DNA from 3 places in the Halomonas alkalicola genome. Region 2 is predicted to be linked to each of the others. Evidence: riboswitches for the same ligand, from Rfam matches in the RefSeq annotation. Region 2 holds a riboswitch; each other region holds the start of a gene.

Region 1 (5,440 bases), 480 kb from region 2:
GGTTGGCCCAGGATCCTGAGCTCGCCGCGCAAGGGCGAGAGGCTGCCTACTACCACGCTTAGCAGGCTGGACTTGCCCCCGCCGTTGGGCCCCACGATGGCGGTCCACTGGCCCCGGGGCAGCCACAGCGATATATTCTCGAGCACCGGCTCCTGGCCGTAGGCGGCGTAGAGCCCCTTGATCTCGAGGGCAGGGATGCCATCAGTGGCCGGACTCACCATTGGACTCTCCCAGCGTTTCGGTAAGCAGGCGGGCGTTGTGGCGCAGCATGCTGGCATAGTCGGGCGCCTCGCCGTCCGGCTCGCTGAGCGAGTCGACGAACAAGGGGCCGGCGATGTCGACCTCGGTCTCGCCGGCCACACTGCGTACATGGCGATCGGATATGGTGCTCTCCCAGAAGATGGCCGCAGGGCGACGTTCCTCGATGAGGTCCACGATACGCATGATCTGACTGGGCGTGCCCTCATCCTCGGAGTTGGTGCCCCAGATGCCGTCGTGCTCGAAGCCAAACGCTTCGGCGAAATAGATGAAGGCGGCCTCGCTGGTGATCAGCAGGCGCCGGTCATCGGGGATGGCCGCCATGCTCTCGAGCAGCTCGGCGTGCAGCTCATGCAGCGACTGGCTCAGGGCATCGCCGCGTGCACTGAAGTCCTCTGCCGCCTCGGGGCGTGCCTCGGCAAGCGTCTCGGCAATGACGCGCACGTATTCGGCGGCGGCGCGCGGGTCCATCCACAGGTGGGGATCGGCGTCGCCGGCATAATCGCCGGTCACGATGGGCCGGGTGGCATAGCCGCTCTCCTCGGCCAGGGCGACGACCGGTACGTCGCTCCCAACCGTGGCACGCACCTGGCCAATCCACTGCTCCAGGCTGTAGCCATTGAAGAACACCAGGTCGGCCTCCTCCAGGGCGATGAAGTTGCTGGGGATCAGTTCCCACTCGTGCACCTCCGCCCCCACGGGGGTCAGAGTGTCTACCCGGGCGTCGCCCCCGGCCACCTGCTGTACCAGGTCGCCGAGGATGGAAAAGGTGGTGACCACCCTGAGCGGGGACTCGTCGGCTTGCGTCGTCATCGAAAGGCTGAGGGCACAGGCTGCGATGAGCATCGGGCGCGGGCGAATCGGCATCGTCTTGCTCTCCGAATCAGGGTGATGTCCCGCTGCTGGTCGGGGCGTTTCAGCGGCGAGCGTAACACCCATATCTTAGCCAAGGCTAACTTGTAGGGTAATTGGAAATTCCTATCGGCGCTCAGTTGCTGCGCCAGGTAGACATTGGCTATATTGGCGCGATGAACGATACCCCAGCCGATGTGATGCCGGATCGCCTGAGCAAGGCGGATGCCCTGCCGCCTTGCGAAGAGCACGCGCGGCAGTATGCGGCCGTACGCAACGCCCACGAAACCGAGCTTCTCGAGGATTATGTGGAGCTCATCGGCGATCTGCTGAAGCATCAGGGGGAGGCCCGCGCCACGGATATCGCGGCGCGCATGGGTGTCAGTCAGGCCACGGTTTCCAAGATGGTGACGCGCCTCAAGGCCCACGGACTGGTCTCTAGCCAGCCCTACCGTTCCCTTTTTCTGACCGAGAGCGGCGAGGCAATGGCGGAAATGTCGCGTCGCCGGCATGCCATCCTGCTGCGCTTTCTACGAGCGCTGGGGGTCAGTGATCAAACGGCGCGGATCGACGCAGAGGGCATGGAGCACCACGTCAGCCAGGAGACTCTGGACATCATGCAGCGCTTTACCGAGGCGCACCGCGACGCCTGATCCGGACGTTTCGCCTGTCCCCTCGTTACGGCCGTCCCCCCGCTCCCTTCCGGCCCCCCCCCCCCCGCTCCCTTCCGACCGCCCCGGCGCCTCGGCCTCGAGTGCCCTGGGTTACCCCGGCACCGCGCCTGTGGTTATCGGCCGCCGCGGATTGCTCGCGCCGCGGCCTCCGGGTCGGGGCGGCCGCAGATCGCCGAGATCACCGCCAGGCCCTGGGCGCCGGCCTGGCGGACCGCCGCGGCGTGTTCGGCCTTGAGCCCGCCGATGGCCACCGCCGGCAGGGGGCTTGCCGTTGCCAGCCGGGCAAGCCCGTCGAAGCCCAGCGGCTCGGCGTGGTCGTGTTTGCTCGGGGTCGCGAAAACAGGCCCCAGCCCCAGGTAGTCAAGCCGCTCGGCGTCCACCCGTGCCATCTGCTCCAGCGTCTGCACCGAGAGGCCGAGCAGCGCCCGCTCGCCCAGCGCCGCGCGGGCGGCCGCCACCTCGCCGTCGCCCTGGCCGATATGCAGTCCGTCGGCGCCGCTCTCCACGGCCACCGCCAGGCGGTCGTTGATGATCAGCGGCACGCCGCTGCCGGCCAGGGCCGCCTTCAGCCGGCGTGCCTGGTCGATCATCTCGCCGTCGCTGGCGTGCTTGTCGCGCAGCTGGACCACGGTCACGCCGCCGCGCACCGCGACCACCACGGTTTCCAGCATGCCGCGCTCGGCGCACAGGCCGGGGTCGGTGACGAGGTACAGGGATAGATCAAGTCTCATCGGTCATCTCCAGTCGCAGTCGGTCCCTCAGGGTCTCGCCATCCAGGGCGTGCAGGGCGTCTAGGAAGGCTACGGCGAAGCTGCCCGGCCCCCGGGCACTCTCGCCGGCGAGCTCCCCGGCCGCGGCGTAGCAGGCCAGCGCCGCCACGCTGGCCTCGAAGGGATGCTCGGCGCCGACCAGGAAGGCGGCCACCACCCCGGTGAGCGAGCAGCCCAGGGTGGTGACCCTCGGCATCAGCGGGTGGCCGCCACGCACCCGGGCCAGGCGGCGGCCGTCGGTGACGAGATCCACCTCGCCGGTCACCGCCACCACGCAGCCGATGCGCCGAGCCAGGCGCACGGCGGCCTGCTCGGCGGCCTCGGCCGGGTCGCTGCTGTCCACGCCGCGCCCGCCGGCCCCGCGGGCCTCCAGAGCGATGATCTCCGAGGCGTTGCCGCGGATCACCGTGGGCAGGCGCTCCAGCAGGCGCGCGCCGGTCTCGCGCCGGTAGGCGGTGGCACCCACCGCCACCGGGTCCAGCACCCAGGGCTTGCCGGTCAGGCGGGCCGCTTCCGCGGCCTCGTCCATGGCGTCCACCCAGTGGGGCGAGAGGGTGCCGATATTGACCGTCAGGGCGTCGGCGAGGGCGGTGAACTCCGCGGCCTCCTCCCGAGCGTGGACCATGGCCGGCGAGGCGCCGATGGCCAGCAGCACATTGGCCATGGTGTTCATGGCCACCAGGTTGGTGATGTTGTGGATCAGCGGGGCGCGCTCGCGCACCCGTGTCAGGTGGGCCGCGACATCCAGCGCTGGGGAAAGGGGGGTGAGCATGGGGCCTCCCGGGCGCGGGAGGTGCAGGCAGGCGAGCGCCGGGCTGCACGACTCCCTACGCCGGCATGATCCGGTTCAGGTTCCAAGGGTGCCTCTCAGCCGCCCAGCTGCTGCTGCGCGGCGCCCCTGTCGTGGTGATGATGCTGGTGTTCGATCATACGCGGCTGGAGGGGCCAGGCAAGGGGGCTGAGGTGAGGGTCTCAGGGCGCCGCGGCGGCGGCGCCGAGGAAGCGCTCCTGCCAGTAGGCGATCTCCACCGGCGCCGTTTCCACCCGGCGGCCGCGCCCCGGGGCGTGGATCATCTGGCCGTCGCCGCGGTAGATGCCCACGTGGCTCGCCTTGCCGCGTCCGGCGGTATCGAAGAACAGCAGGTCGCCGGGGCGGGCCCGGTCCACGGACGGCAGCGCGCGGAACTGGTCGTCGGCGGTGCGCGGCACCGGGATGCCGGCGGCGCGGTAGGCCAGCTCCACCAGCCCCGAGCAGTCGAGCCCCGCGGGGGAGTTGCCGCCGAAGCGATAGGGGGTGCCCAGGGCGTTCTGGGCGGCGGCCAGGATCAGCGCCCGCTCGATGGAGAGCCCCTCTGCGGGGGCCGGGTCATGCACGGCAAGTTCCCGGCCGGCGCAGCCGGCCAGCAGCAGGAGCAGCGCAAGGGTCGCGGTGAGTCGCCAGGCGGCCGGACGGGGCAGGGTGGGCATGCGGGGAGCTCCGCAGAGACGGACATGCCTCTACATTAGCGCCTGCCGCCCGGCTCGGAAAGCTTCAGCGAAAGGCGATGCGGGTCCCGTTGGCGAGCATCTCGTCCGGCGTCATGGCATGGCCCGGCACGCCGATCATCTCGTCGCCGCACTGGTCGGACCAGGTCAGCACCCCGTGGGTCAGGCCGAGCTCGCCGAGCTTGTCGCGAATCTCGCCGGTGCCCAGGAAGGTCAGGGTGCGTCCCTCGGCATCCGAGAGCTCAGAGACGCCGGTGCCATGGTGGAGGCGTACCGTATAGATGCCGTCCAGAGACTCCACCTCGACAATGGGCGAGAACCCCTGGGAGAGGGCGCGGGCCAGCTCCTTGAGGGTGATGTGGTCACTCAGCTGATAGGCATGGGCAGACATGGGTACCTCCAGGGGGGTGGATTGTCGATCTTGTATAATCAATGTAGAGCTATTTGGGCGCTGTTGCCGTGATTGTTTCGCCATCGTGGCTTCGTGATTTAGTAATGAAAGGTGTTGTACAAGTTGTCCGTCGCCGGAACTGGAAAACTCCTGCCGCTGTCCCCATCTACACAAGACAGTTTCCCCATGGCAGACAGGAGTAGCCCATGAGCTTCAATGGAGAGCAGCATCCCGGCGTCCAGACCCCCACCGCCGATAGCGCCGGTTTTCGTCTCAACCACACCATGCTGCGGGTGAAGGACCCCGAGAAGGCGCTGGCCTTCTATACCCGGGTGTTCGGCATGCGGGTGCTGCGCCGCCTCGACTTCGAGGAGATGCAGTTCTCGCTCTACTTCCTGGCCCGGGTGGAGGAGGGGGAGCCGGTCCCCGAGGCGACCGGCGAGCGCACCGTCTGGACCTTCAGCCAGAAGGGGCTGCTGGAGCTGACCCACAACTGGGGCACCGAGAACCAGGCCGACTTTTGCTACCATGACGGCAACGCCGAGCCCCAGGGCTTCGGCCATATCTGCTTCAGCGTGCCGGATCTCGAGGCCGCCGAGGCCTGGTTCGACGCCAACGCCGTGGAGTTCGTGAAGCGCTCCGACCAGGGCAAGATGAAGAACGTGGTGTTCGTGAAGGACGTAGACGGCTACTGGATCGAGGTGGTCCAGGCCGACCGGCTGGCCGCCCTGGGCGACTGACCGGGGCACTGCCTGATGCGACGGCGCCGCCCCAACGGGGCAGCGCCTTCGTGCGTTTCAGGGCCGGCGCTTGCCTCAGCCGAAGGCGTAGACGTCCATGGCCAGCACGCCGTGCTCGACGCTGTGGTGCAGGCGCTCGGCCTGGCCCCCGGCGCCCATGGCCACCAGCAGGGGCTGGAAGTGCTCCGGCGTGGGGTGGTTCTCGCGGGCCTTCGGGGCGGACTCCCAGGCCAGCAGGGCCTCGCGATCGTCCTCGGCGAGCCGCGCCTC
Region 2 (5,440 bases):
CCAGATAGACCCACTCGGTGACCACCAGCGCCGCCAGGATCTCGGCATAGCCGCCGGCGCTACCGGTCTCGCGCAGCAGCACCTGGAAGGCGCGGGTCTCGGGCAGGTAGTGCGGCGCCTGGCGCTGGGCGGCGGGCACCGCGAAGGCCTCGAAGGTGCGCTGGAAGGTGCTGTTCTCGTCGCTGGTCAGCATGCCCATGAACTGCCCCAGCACCACCCGGTCGGCCATGCTCGGCGCACGGCCGATGGCGAAGCCGATCAGCGCGGTGAAGGGGTCCACGAAGCCGTAGTCCTGCACCATGTAGGCGGCGAAGTCGGTGCCGGCGAGGCGACCCTCGGCCATGGCGTCGAAGAGCGGGTGGTTCACGGTGGCGGACCAGTCGGGCTCGCTGATCTCGCGCAGCCAGTCGGTGAGGCGCGGCGCGTCCTGCTGCGCCGCCCAGGCGGTCCAGTCGGCTCGAGTCGTCATCGGGCATCTCCTTGGAGTGTCGGTTGGAATCTCGCCCCCGGGCGAAGCCAGGCGATCAGCAGGCTCACCAGCGTGGAGGCGACCAGCGCCCCCAGGAAGGGCGGCAGCGTCGGGATGCTGTCCGGGAAGGTGGCGGCCAGCACGCCGGCGGAGAGGCTTCCCAGGGTGATCCAGCCTGGCAGCACCGCACCGAGCAGGCCCGCCACGCCGCCGGCCACCGCGGCGAGCGGCGACATGCGCCGCCACAGGCCCAGCAGCACCGGCAGCAGGATGGCGGCGCACAGGAGATCGGCGATCAGGAAGAGGCGCAGCACCGAGAAGCCCTGCAGGGCCACCCACACCACCGGCAGCATCAGCGCCACCGTGACCAGGCGCGCCGCCCGCACCGAGAGCCCGCGCCGGCCGACGCTTGCCACCGCCATGGAGGCGATGGCGTTCTGCAGGGTATCGACGCTGGAGGCCACCAGGGTCACCGCCAGCACCAGGGCCGGCAAGCCCAGCCAGGCCGGCGCGGCGGAGAGCAGCGCGAAGAAGGGAATCGGCGGCTCGCCCAGGGGCAGCGCGTGCATCGCTGCCAGCATGCCGAGCCCACCGATGGCCATCACCACCAGCAGGCTGCTGGCTCCACCCAGCAGGGCCCCACGGGCCAGGGCGCGGTCATCCTCGGCGGCCCATACCCGCTGCCAGTAGCCCTGATGGAAGAGGTTGGCCGCGGTGACGGCGATCACTAGGGTGAGCGCCACCGAGAGCGCACTGCTCGTGGGAATGGAGGGCATCACGGCTTCGGCCGGCATCGGCGGCAGCCACCACCAGGCCACGCCGCCCACCAGCACCAGCAGGGCCAGCAGCAGCCAGGCCTGCCAGCGGTCGGTGGCGAGGCTCGCCCGCAGCCCGCCCAGGGTGGTGTAGACCAGTGTGACCACCGCCACCCCGAGGATCACCAGCGCCGGCGGCACGTCGGAGAGCAGCGCGGCGATGGCGCCGATGGCGGTGAGCTCGGCGGCCAGGAAGATCGCCATGTAGGCCACCGAGACGAAGGAGACCCAGCGCCGCACCCCGGCGCCGTAGCAGGACTCCGCGAACTCGCCGATGCTGCGCCCTTCCGGCAGGTGGCGACGGATCGCCGGGCCGTAGAGCCCCAGCACGATAAAGGGCAGCGACGAGCCGATGGCGTAGCCGGCCAGCGCCACCGGCCCCACGAAGGCGCCGATCTCCGGCGGCGCGAAGAGGATCCAGGCCCCCATGCTGGAGGCCAGGAACGACAGGCCGATGGCCTGGGCGCCCTGGGAGTTGCGGGCGGTGACGTAGTCATCGAGCAGGCCGTCGGCCCGGCGGGCCCGCAGGCCCAGAAAGGCAAAGCACAGGAGCGCCGCGCCGAGCACGGCAGACGTCAGGTAAGGCATGTCGCGCTTCCTCCGCCGGTATGAACCGGATCAGGTTCCAGGGTCGGCGCTTGGCCCTCTCAGCCCCCGCGGATGCGGCGGGACTCCCCTGGCGACAAGTGAATGAATTGTGTGGGCCCGCCGCTGTCGGCGACACGACGGGCCGGAGGCATCATAGCGAGGCCATGGGCCGGCGGCCAGGGGTCGCCGGGGGTATCAGCGTCGGAAGCACTCCCGGAAGTGCCAGGCGAGATAGTCTCGGTTTGGAAAGGCGCGAGGGCTCAGGATCAAGGGCTGGCCCTCGAGGTCATGGAGCTGCGCCTTGAGCTGGCCGTTGGGGGCCGCGCCGGTCAGCTCAGGAGAGATGCGAATGCGGTCCCGGTCGTCGATGGCCAGCAGTCCCTTATCGAAGGCGCGGTCATGGAGCGCGTTGAGGCAGAGCCCATTGGCGGGATCGAGGCGAGACTCTGGGCGCGCCTGCCAAGGCATGATATGGCTCGCAATCAGTAGATCCTCGTGACGAAGCCCGGTAATCACGCATCGCGTGTCGTAGCGCACCATCACAGCCTTGCGGAATAGCGACTGCCCAATACGCCGTCGCTGCAGGGCATAGGCCTCGCTGCCGGTGTAATCCTCATCTGGCTCGGCGCTATCGCCAAAGGGATCGAGTTCTACCCAGGCCGACTCACTCTCGGCGGCGACGCTCTCCGGGTCGGCGATAAAGCGCTCCCACAGCAGGCGATCCTGGCGTGAGGCTCCCGACAGCCCCTTTTTGCCCAGCGCCCGTACCTCTGGGTCGAGGCTCGCGTAGTTGGAGAGCTTCATGGCCACCGAGCTGGCAGAGCGCCCCATCTGCTCGGCCAGGTGAATGACCTCGGGCCGCTCACGATGCAACTGACCAAAACTCAGGCGGCAGTAGAGCGCCAGCGCCTGCAGCCTGTCTTGGTCGCTCCATGCCTTACGCTCCGCCACTGAACATGCCTCGCATCATTCCCCTTTTCATCTTCGAGCGTACCGGCAGCCCTTCTGGATGCCAACGGCGTTACTTCTCCCGCGGCACCCGGCCCATCAGGTAGAACTCCTCGTTGGGCGGGGTGCCGGCGAGGGTGACCAGGCGGTTGGACATGCCGAAGAAGGCGGCGATGGCGCCGATGTCCCAGATGTCGTCCTGGGTGAAGCCGACCTCCAACAGGCGGGTCTGCCACTCGTCGGTGAGCTCGCCGACCTCGAGACCGCTGTGCATGGCGAAGTCGAGCATCACCCGGTGGCGCTCGCTGAGGCCAGCGACGCGGTGGTTGATGGCGACCTGGTCGGCCAGCAGCGGATCCTTGCTGTAGATCCGCACCAGGGCACCGTGGGCGACTACGCAATAGAGGCACCGGTTGCGGGCGCTGGTGGCCACCACGATCATCTCCTTCTCCGCCTTGGTGAGGGTGTCGGCCTCCCGCTCCATCAGGGCGTCGTGGTAGGCGAAGAAGGCGCGGAACTCGGCCGGGCGGTGGGCCAGCATCAGGAAGACATTGGGGATGAAGCCGGCCTTCTCCTGCACCGCCAACATGGCGTCGCGGATGTCCTCGGGAAGGTCCTGGATCGATTCGGGGATGGGAAAGCGGCTGATGGGCGCGGTCATGATGGCTCCTGGCGTTGTGGTTGTTGTTGGAAACCTCCAGTTAACGTCAGCGTCAAGTGACTGTCCATGCGGACGATCGTCGCAAGCGCCACGAGCGCCACGAGCGCCGCTCACGTCTCGCCGAGGATGGCCCGGGTCATCACCCGGTTGCGATTGCGGTCCTTGGCCTGGTACATCGCCTCGTCGGCCTCCCGGTAGAGCCGTTCGGCATCCGGCACCCTCTGGAAGTCATTGCAGCAGACCAGCCCGAAGGAGGCGGTGACCACTCCGCCCTCTGCCTGCACGTGGGGAATGGCGAGGTCCTCCAACGACTGACGGAAGGCCTCCATGACATGCCGGCCCTGGTCCAGAGTATCGACCTCCAGCAGCAGGCCGAACTCCTCGCCGCCCAGGCGGAACAGACGGTCGCCAGCGCGGCGGAAATGTTGCTGCAGCAGCGCGGAGACACGCCTGAGCACCTCGTCACCGGCCTGATGGCCGTAGGTGTCGTTGTAGGCCTTGAAGGCATCGATATCCATCACGGCGAAGAGCAGCGCCCGGCCGCTGCGGCGACGCTGCAGGAGCTCCGCATCAACGAGCTCATGGAACTGGCGGCGGTTGAGCAGCCCGGTCAAGGGGTCGGTGCGGGCCATGGCGGCGAGCCGCTGGTTGGCGGCTTCGAGCTCACGGGTGCGCTCATCCACCTCGGCCTCCAGCCGCTGGTTGTGCGAGCGCTGCAGCTCATGGGTGGCCCGCTCGGCGGCGAGCTTCTCGTTCTTGAGCAGGTTGATCTTGTAGGCCAGCCCGAAGGCCAGCAGCAGGAACTCGATGCCCGAGCCCGCCTGCACGGCGTACTCGGTGAAGACGTTATAGGGCAGTACCCCGGCCACGCGCAGGAAGTAGAGCGCGATCCCCACCAGCAGCACACACCAGGCCACAAGGAAGATCTGTGCCAGGCGGTCGCCCAGCCAGCTGCGCCACACGGCCACGGAGAGCATCAACAGGGAGAGCAGGATGGCGGCGGGGATCATGACGCGGAACACCGGAGCGTAGTGCCCCTGCAGCGCCGGCAGCGCACTCGCCAGGCACAGGCCCGCCACCCCGTGCAGCCCCCATGACAGTCGCGGCGCGTGCCGGCGCAGGTTGAGGTAGCTGCTGCTGAAACTGGCCAGGGTGACGGCGAAGAGCCCGATGGTCAGCGGCAGCATCTGGTTGTTGAAGGTCGGCCAGTTCGGCCACCAGTACTGGTAGGCAAAGCCCCGCGCCGCGAACATCAGCACGAAGAAGGTGCCGAGGTAGACCACATAATGCAGCAGGCTGCGCTCCCGGATAGCCAGGAACAGCAGCAGATTGAAGATCATCAGCGCCAGCAGGGCGCCGAAGTAGAGGCTGAAGGCCATCAGTTCGCGCTGGGCCTTCTGCAGGAAACTGGCGTCGCTCAGCAGGTAGAGCGGCGTGGCATCGAAGAGGCCATCGTGGGTATCCAACCGCAGGATCACGCGGCGCGTCTCGCCGGGCGGCAGCACGATGGGCAGCACGAAGGTGCGGTGGGCCACCGGGCGCGTGTCGAAGGCACGCCGGTTGCCGGTCTGCCATTCGGCGACCACCTCCCCCCCCTCGTCGACCACCCAGGCGTCCAGATAGTCATGCAGCGGCATGGCCAGCTCCAGCAGGCGTCTCAACGGCGCCTCGCTGGCGTTGACGAGCTCCACCTGCAGCCACCAGGCAGAGTCGGAGAAGCTGAAGTTGAGGGTCTCCTGCTCTGAGGACCGCCAGGGCAGGTCATCATCCCGGGAGAGCAGGTCGGCTATGGTGAACTCGCGATCGACATCCTCCAGCAGCTGCACCTGCGGGCCCAGGTTGAGCCCATCGAAAGGGTCGGCAACATCGAGCGCGGCCCGGGCCGGCGAGGCCAGCAGGCAGGCAAGCAGCAGCCAGGCGGCCAGGGCCGACGGCAGGTGGGGAAACGGGCGAGTCACG
Region 3 (5,440 bases), 1.6 Mb from region 2:
GCACCCAGGGCGTCGGCATCAACCGGAGGCACGGCCAGGCCGGCCCCCGGCGGCAGGGTGTCGACCAGGGCGCCGCCGGTGGTGGTGAGCACCGGCAGGCCGCGGGAGAGCGCCTCGGTGACCACCATGCCGTAGCCCTCGTAGCGCGAGGGCAGCACGAAGAGCTCCGCCCGGTGGTAGGCGGCGGCCAGCTCGGCGGTGCTGCGCTCCCCGGCCCAGTCGATGCGCCCCTCGAAGCCGTAACGGCGAGTGGCATCGTAAAGCCGGGCGGCATGAGCGGAATCGCGCTCGGCGCTGCCGATGGCCGTCAGGGTCCAGTCGCGTTCCCCGAGGCCGGCCAGCGCCTTGAGCAGGACATCGTGGCCCTTGCGCGGGACCAGGGTCGCCACGCAGAGCAGGCGCCGGGGGCCGGGGGATTCGAGATCCAGGGCGCTGGCCGCCAGCGGCACCGGCTCGACGCCAGGCTCGACCACGCGGAGCCGCTCGGGCGCCACGCCAAAACGCCCAAGGCCCCGGGCGGTGAAGCGGCTGGTAACGATCACCCGACGCGCCAGGGCCAGGGCGCGGGTCTCGCTGTCGAGCAGCGAGCGGCGGGTCGCCTCGTCCAGGCCGGTCTCGTCGGCCAGGGGGTGGTGGACCAGGGCGATGATCGCCAGGCGATCCGCATGGCGGGCGATCACCTCGGGGAGCCCGCCCATGGCGAGGCCGTCGATGACCACCCGGGCACCGTCGGGCAGTGCCGCGAGCGCCCGGGTCATGCTGCGCCGGGCCAGGTCGTCCGGCACGGGAAAGCGCCCCTCGAGCCCCACCACCTCGACACGGCAGCCCCGGGCCCTGAGCGCTTCGGCGATGCGGGCGTCATAGAGATAGCCGCCGGTGAGCTGGCCGGGATCGCCGGCCACGATCATCGTGACGGGCATCGTCACGGGCCGGGCCAGAGTGGCGCTCGCCATCACAGGGGGCCCTCGAAGCTGGCCCAGGCGATATGGGATTCGTGGAGGGTCACGGTCATCGCCTCGAGCCCGCCGGCGCCCTCCCCCAGCCGCCCCAGCTGGATCGCCGTGGCCAGGCGCTCGAAGATCACCCGGGCCATGAACTCGGTGGTGGTGTTGCGGCCCTGGAACTCCGTCAGTTCATCGAGGTTCTGGAAATTGAACTCGGCGAGCACCGCCTTGAGCGCCTCGCTGGCCAGGCCGATGTCCACCACCAGGTCATGGTCGTCGAGCTCGCGGCGCTGGAAGGTGACGTCCACCACGTAGGTGGCGCCGTGGGTCCGCTGGGCGGGCCCGAAGACCTCGCCGCGAAAGCTGTGGGCGATCATCACGTGGTCGCGAACGGTGAGTCGGTACATGTCAGGGCTCCAGTCGGTCGGATTCGGATCCGTCGGCGTCGAATCGGTCGGGCGAGGCATAGCGCAGCCGGTGGCAGAGCACCTCGCCGGCCCCGGCGGCAAGGCGAGGCATCAGGGCGGGCAGCTCGGAGAAATCGCTCTCGCCGCTGATCAGGGCGTCGAGGCGAGAATCGCGCAGCAGCTCGAGCGCCAGCGCCAGGCGCCGGGCGTGGCCCCAGCGCGGCATGCGCTCGGCGGGCAGGCGGCCCACCTGGCTGCCGATCAGCTTGAGCCGCCGGGAATGGAAGGCCTCCCCCAGCGGCAGGCTCGCCTCGCGATCGCCGTACCAGCTCATCTCCACCACCCGCGCCTCATCGCCGGCCAGCGCCAGCGCCTGGCGCAGCCCCTCGGGGTTGCCGCTGGCGTGGATCACCAGGTCGTTGTCCCCCGGCGCCTCGCCGGCCAGGCAGAAATCGACGCCCAGGGCGCGGGCGAGCTCGGCCCGCCCCGGCGAGACGTCCACCAGCCGTACCCGGGTGCCGGGAATTGCCGCGCAGAGCCAGGCCACCAGGGCGCCCACCACGCCGGCACCGATCACCGCGATGCGGTCGCCCAGGCGCGGCTCGGCGTCCCAGCAGCCGTTGAGCGCGGTCTCCATGTTGGCGGCGAGCACCGCCCGGGCGGCGGGCAGGCCCGCCGGCAGCGGCGTGACGGAGGCGGCCGGCACCACGTAGCGGTCCTGGTGGGGATGCAGGCAGAACACCTCCCGGCCCAGCAGCGCCGCGGGGCCTGCCTCGACCCCCCCGACGCTGACATAGCCGTACTTCACCGGCCAGGGGAAGTCGCCGACCTGGAAGGGGGCGCGCATGCGCTGCCGCTCGCTCTCGGGCACCCGCCCCTGAAAGACCAGCGCCTCGGTGCCGCGGCTGATGCCGCCGAACAGCGCCCTCACCCGGACCTCCCCCTCGCCGGCGGCGGGCAGCGGCTCCGCGCGCAGTTCACCGTGACCCGGGGCCAGGGTCCAGAAGGCGGTGGCGGTGTCGACGGACATGGCGGCTCCAGCGGTGAGGCGGGCGAATACTTCTACAATAATGGTACAGTAACATGCAAATGAACAATTTTATCGCTGCCGGCGGCCCAGGGCGGTGCCGACTGCTAGTGTGGTGGTCATGAGCCCATCGCGTTCAGCATAGCGGCTATGCCTCGCCACCATGGCCGTCGACAACGGCCATCGACAACGGCCATCGACAGCGGCGATCAACAACCATCAGGGAGCCCGGATGCCCTCTCCTCTCTCATCCCACCCGCCTGCGCAAGGGACCGCCGAGGCGACGCGGCCTTGGCGCCTGGCCATGGAGCTGGCGCTGGGCGGTCTCACCCTGCTCGGGCTTCTGGCCACGCTGGGGCTGGTGGGGTCATGGGTAGCGCCGCTGGCCATCGCCACCTACCTGGGGATGGCGGCCCTGCTGTGGCGCGCCCTGCGCCGCCGCCCCATGCGCCAGGGCGGGCTGGGCGCGGCCAACCGGGTCACCCTGGCGCGAGGCGTGCTGGTGGCCCTGCTGGCCGGCACCCTGGCCGACCCGGCCCTGCTGGCCAGCCACACAGAGTGGCTCTTCGGCGTCGCCCTGGTCGCCCTGGCCCTGGACGGCGTGGATGGCTGGGTCGCCCGGCGCAGTGGCAGCGCCAGCGCCGTGGGGGCCCGCTTCGACATGGAGCTCGACGCCTTCTTCATCCTGGTGCTCTGCCTGGCGCTGCTGCTGCTGGAGCGCGTCGGCCCCTGGGTGCTGGCCATTGGCGCCATGCGCTACGCCTTCGTGGCGGCGAGCTGGCGCTGGCCCTGGCTCGCCGGCGAGCTGCCGGACAGCCAGCGACGCAAGGCGGTCTGCGTGTGGCAGGTGGCGGCGCTGATGCTCGCCCTGCTGCCGGCCACGCCCGGCCTGATCGCCACCTGGCTGGCCGCCACCGCCCTGGCGGGGCTCACCCTCTCCTTCGCCGTGGACGTGCGCTGGCTCTACCACCATCGATAAGCCTCGGGGCTGGCAAATGTCCCCGGGCCTGCTAGAGTGGGCCTTCGCTTGACGGGGTGCCGGTGGAACCGGCTGAGATCGCTATACGACAGTGCGCCACACCGGCGCGGTCGTCACGGCGGGGCCCGTTGAACCTGATCCGGTTAGTACCGGCGTAGGAATCAAGCGGCGGCCTCCCCCGGCTACCCCCGTGTAGCGCGCCCCCCAGGCCCCACTCCCTCCCTCGCCCGCACTCCGGATCGTCACCCGACAATCGGAGGCAAGATGGGCTACCGCTTCAGCGACCTCACCGCCGCCTGCCAGGACGACTGGCGCGCCTATATCGAACACGACTTCGTGCGCGGTCTCGCCGAGGGCACCCTCGAGGAGGGCGCCTTTCGCCACTACCTGAAGCAGGACTACCTGTTTCTGATCCACTTTGCCCGGGCCTACGCCCTGGCCGCCTACAAGAGCCGCACCCTGGACGACCTGCGTCAGGCCCATGAGGGGCTCAAGGCCATCGTCGACCTGGAGCTGGGGCTGCACGTGGGCTACTGCCGCGAGTGGGGCATCTCCGAAGCGTCCCTGGCCGAGCTGCCCGAGGCCCGCGCCACCATGGCCTATACCCGCTACGTGCTGGATACCGGCAACCGCGGCGACCTGCTCGACCTGCACGTGGCCCTGGCCCCCTGCCTGGTGGGCTACGGCGAGATCGCCGACTGGATCAACGCCCGCGCCGAAACGGTCCGCGGCGATGCCAACCCCTATGACGCCTGGATCGCCATGTACGAGAGCGAGGAGTTCCAGGCCGCCCGCCGCGCCGAGGAGGCCTGGCTCGACGCCCGCCTGACCGACGTCACCCCGGCGCGCTTCGCCGAGCTCACCCAGGTGTTCCGCGACGCCACCCGGCTCGAGATCGATTTCTGGCAGATGGGGCTGGACCGCGCCCTCTAGCGCCGCCGCCCCACCACACCCCTGACACCCAAGGCCACTCCCCCCGACAACAACAGCCACGACAAGGATTCACGCCATGAGCAAGACCGCCCACTTCCTCGCCGAAACCGCCAAGGTCGACGAGGCCGCCATCCAGCCCCTGCCCGGCTCGCGCAAGATCTATGTGGAGGGGTCACGCCCCGATATCCGCGTGCCCTTCCGCGAGATCTCGCTCTCGCCGACGAAAACCTCCGGCGCCGACGAGGAGAATCCGCCGCTGCTGGTCTACGACACTTCCGGCCCGTATACCGATCCGAATGCCGAGATCGACCTGCGCCGCGGCCTGCCCGAGCTGCGCCGCGCCTGGATCGAGGCACGCGGCGATACGGAACAGCTCGACGGCCCCACCAGCGAGTACGGCAAGCGCCGCGCCAACGACCCGACGCTCGCCCAGCTGCGCTTCGACCTGACCCGCACGCCGCGGCGCGCGAAGGAAGGGAAGAACGTTACCCAGCTGCACTACGCCCGCCAGGGCATCATTACCCCGGAGATGGAGTTTATCGCCATCCGGGAAAACCAGAGGCGGCAGGCGCTCTCTGCGAAGTACTCAGGCACCGAAGAGGTGGAGCGCATCCTGGGCCACCAGCACCCGGGCCAGGGCTTCGGCGCCCGGCTGCCCGAGGAGATCACCCCGGAGTTCGTGCGCGCAGAAGTCGCTGCCGGCCGGGCGATCATTCCCTGCAACATCAACCATCCGGAATCGGAGCCGATGATCATCGGCCGCAACTTCCTGGTGAAGATCAACGGCAACCTCGGCAACTCTGCGGTGACCTCCTCCATCGAGGAGGAGGTCGACAAGATGACCTGGGGCATCCGCTGGGGCGCGGACACCATCATGGACCTCTCCACCGGGCAGAACATCCATGAGACCCGCGAGTGGATCATCCGCAACTCGCCGGTGCCCATCGGCACCGTGCCGATCTATCAGGCGCTGGAGAAGGTCAACGGCATCGCCGAGAACCTCACCTGGGAGGTATTCCGCGACACCCTGATCGAGCAGGCCGAGCAAGGGGTGGACTACTTCACCATCCACGCCGGCGTGCTGCTGCGCTACGTGCCGCTCACCGCCAAGCGGGTCACCGGCATCGTCTCCCGGGGCGGCTCGATCATG

The links. A riboswitch is a leader RNA that binds a small molecule or an ion and turns the genes downstream of it on or off. The one in region 2 is predicted to bind thiamine pyrophosphate.
Region 1: another riboswitch for thiamine pyrophosphate. It lies ahead of thiM (hydroxyethylthiazole kinase); the one in region 2 lies ahead of B6N23_RS13190 (sodium:solute symporter family transporter).
Region 3: another riboswitch for thiamine pyrophosphate. It lies ahead of tenA (thiaminase II); the one in region 2 lies ahead of B6N23_RS13190 (sodium:solute symporter family transporter).

The regions. Positions count from the first base shown of each region.
Region 1 is NZ_CP131913.1:2,295,391-2,300,830, forward strand. It holds gene B6N23_RS10930 (metal ABC transporter ATP-binding protein) at 1-221, opposite strand, end outside; gene B6N23_RS10935 (metal ABC transporter solute-binding protein, Zn/Mn family) at 202-1,071, opposite strand; gene mntR (manganese-binding transcriptional regulator MntR) at 1,287-1,763, shown strand; gene thiE (thiamine phosphate synthase) at 1,898-2,515, opposite strand; gene thiM (hydroxyethylthiazole kinase) at 2,505-3,326, opposite strand; TPP riboswitch at 3,362-3,464, opposite strand; gene B6N23_RS10955 (C40 family peptidase) at 3,527-4,021, opposite strand; gene B6N23_RS10960 (DUF6482 family protein) at 4,086-4,430, opposite strand; gene gloA (lactoylglutathione lyase) at 4,637-5,170, shown strand; gene B6N23_RS10970 (DODA-type extradiol aromatic ring-opening family dioxygenase) at 5,246-5,440, opposite strand, start outside.
Region 2 is NZ_CP131913.1:2,780,065-2,785,504, reverse strand. It holds gene B6N23_RS13195 (TenA family protein) at 1-469, opposite strand, end outside; gene B6N23_RS13190 (sodium:solute symporter family transporter) at 466-1,872, opposite strand; TPP riboswitch at 1,862-1,972, opposite strand; gene B6N23_RS13185 (HNH endonuclease) at 2,068-2,823, opposite strand; gene B6N23_RS13180 (peroxidase-related enzyme) at 2,894-3,481, opposite strand; gene B6N23_RS13175 (sensor domain-containing diguanylate cyclase) at 3,592-5,439, opposite strand.
Region 3 is NZ_CP131913.1:1,157,947-1,163,386, forward strand. It holds gene B6N23_RS05565 (glycosyltransferase family 4 protein) at 1-920, opposite strand, end outside; gene B6N23_RS05570 (6-pyruvoyl trahydropterin synthase family protein) at 953-1,351, opposite strand; gene B6N23_RS05575 (zinc-dependent alcohol dehydrogenase) at 1,353-2,381, opposite strand; gene B6N23_RS05580 (CDP-alcohol phosphatidyltransferase family protein) at 2,611-3,357, shown strand; TPP riboswitch at 3,400-3,535, shown strand; gene tenA (thiaminase II) at 3,622-4,290, shown strand; gene thiC (phosphomethylpyrimidine synthase ThiC) at 4,367-5,440, shown strand, end outside.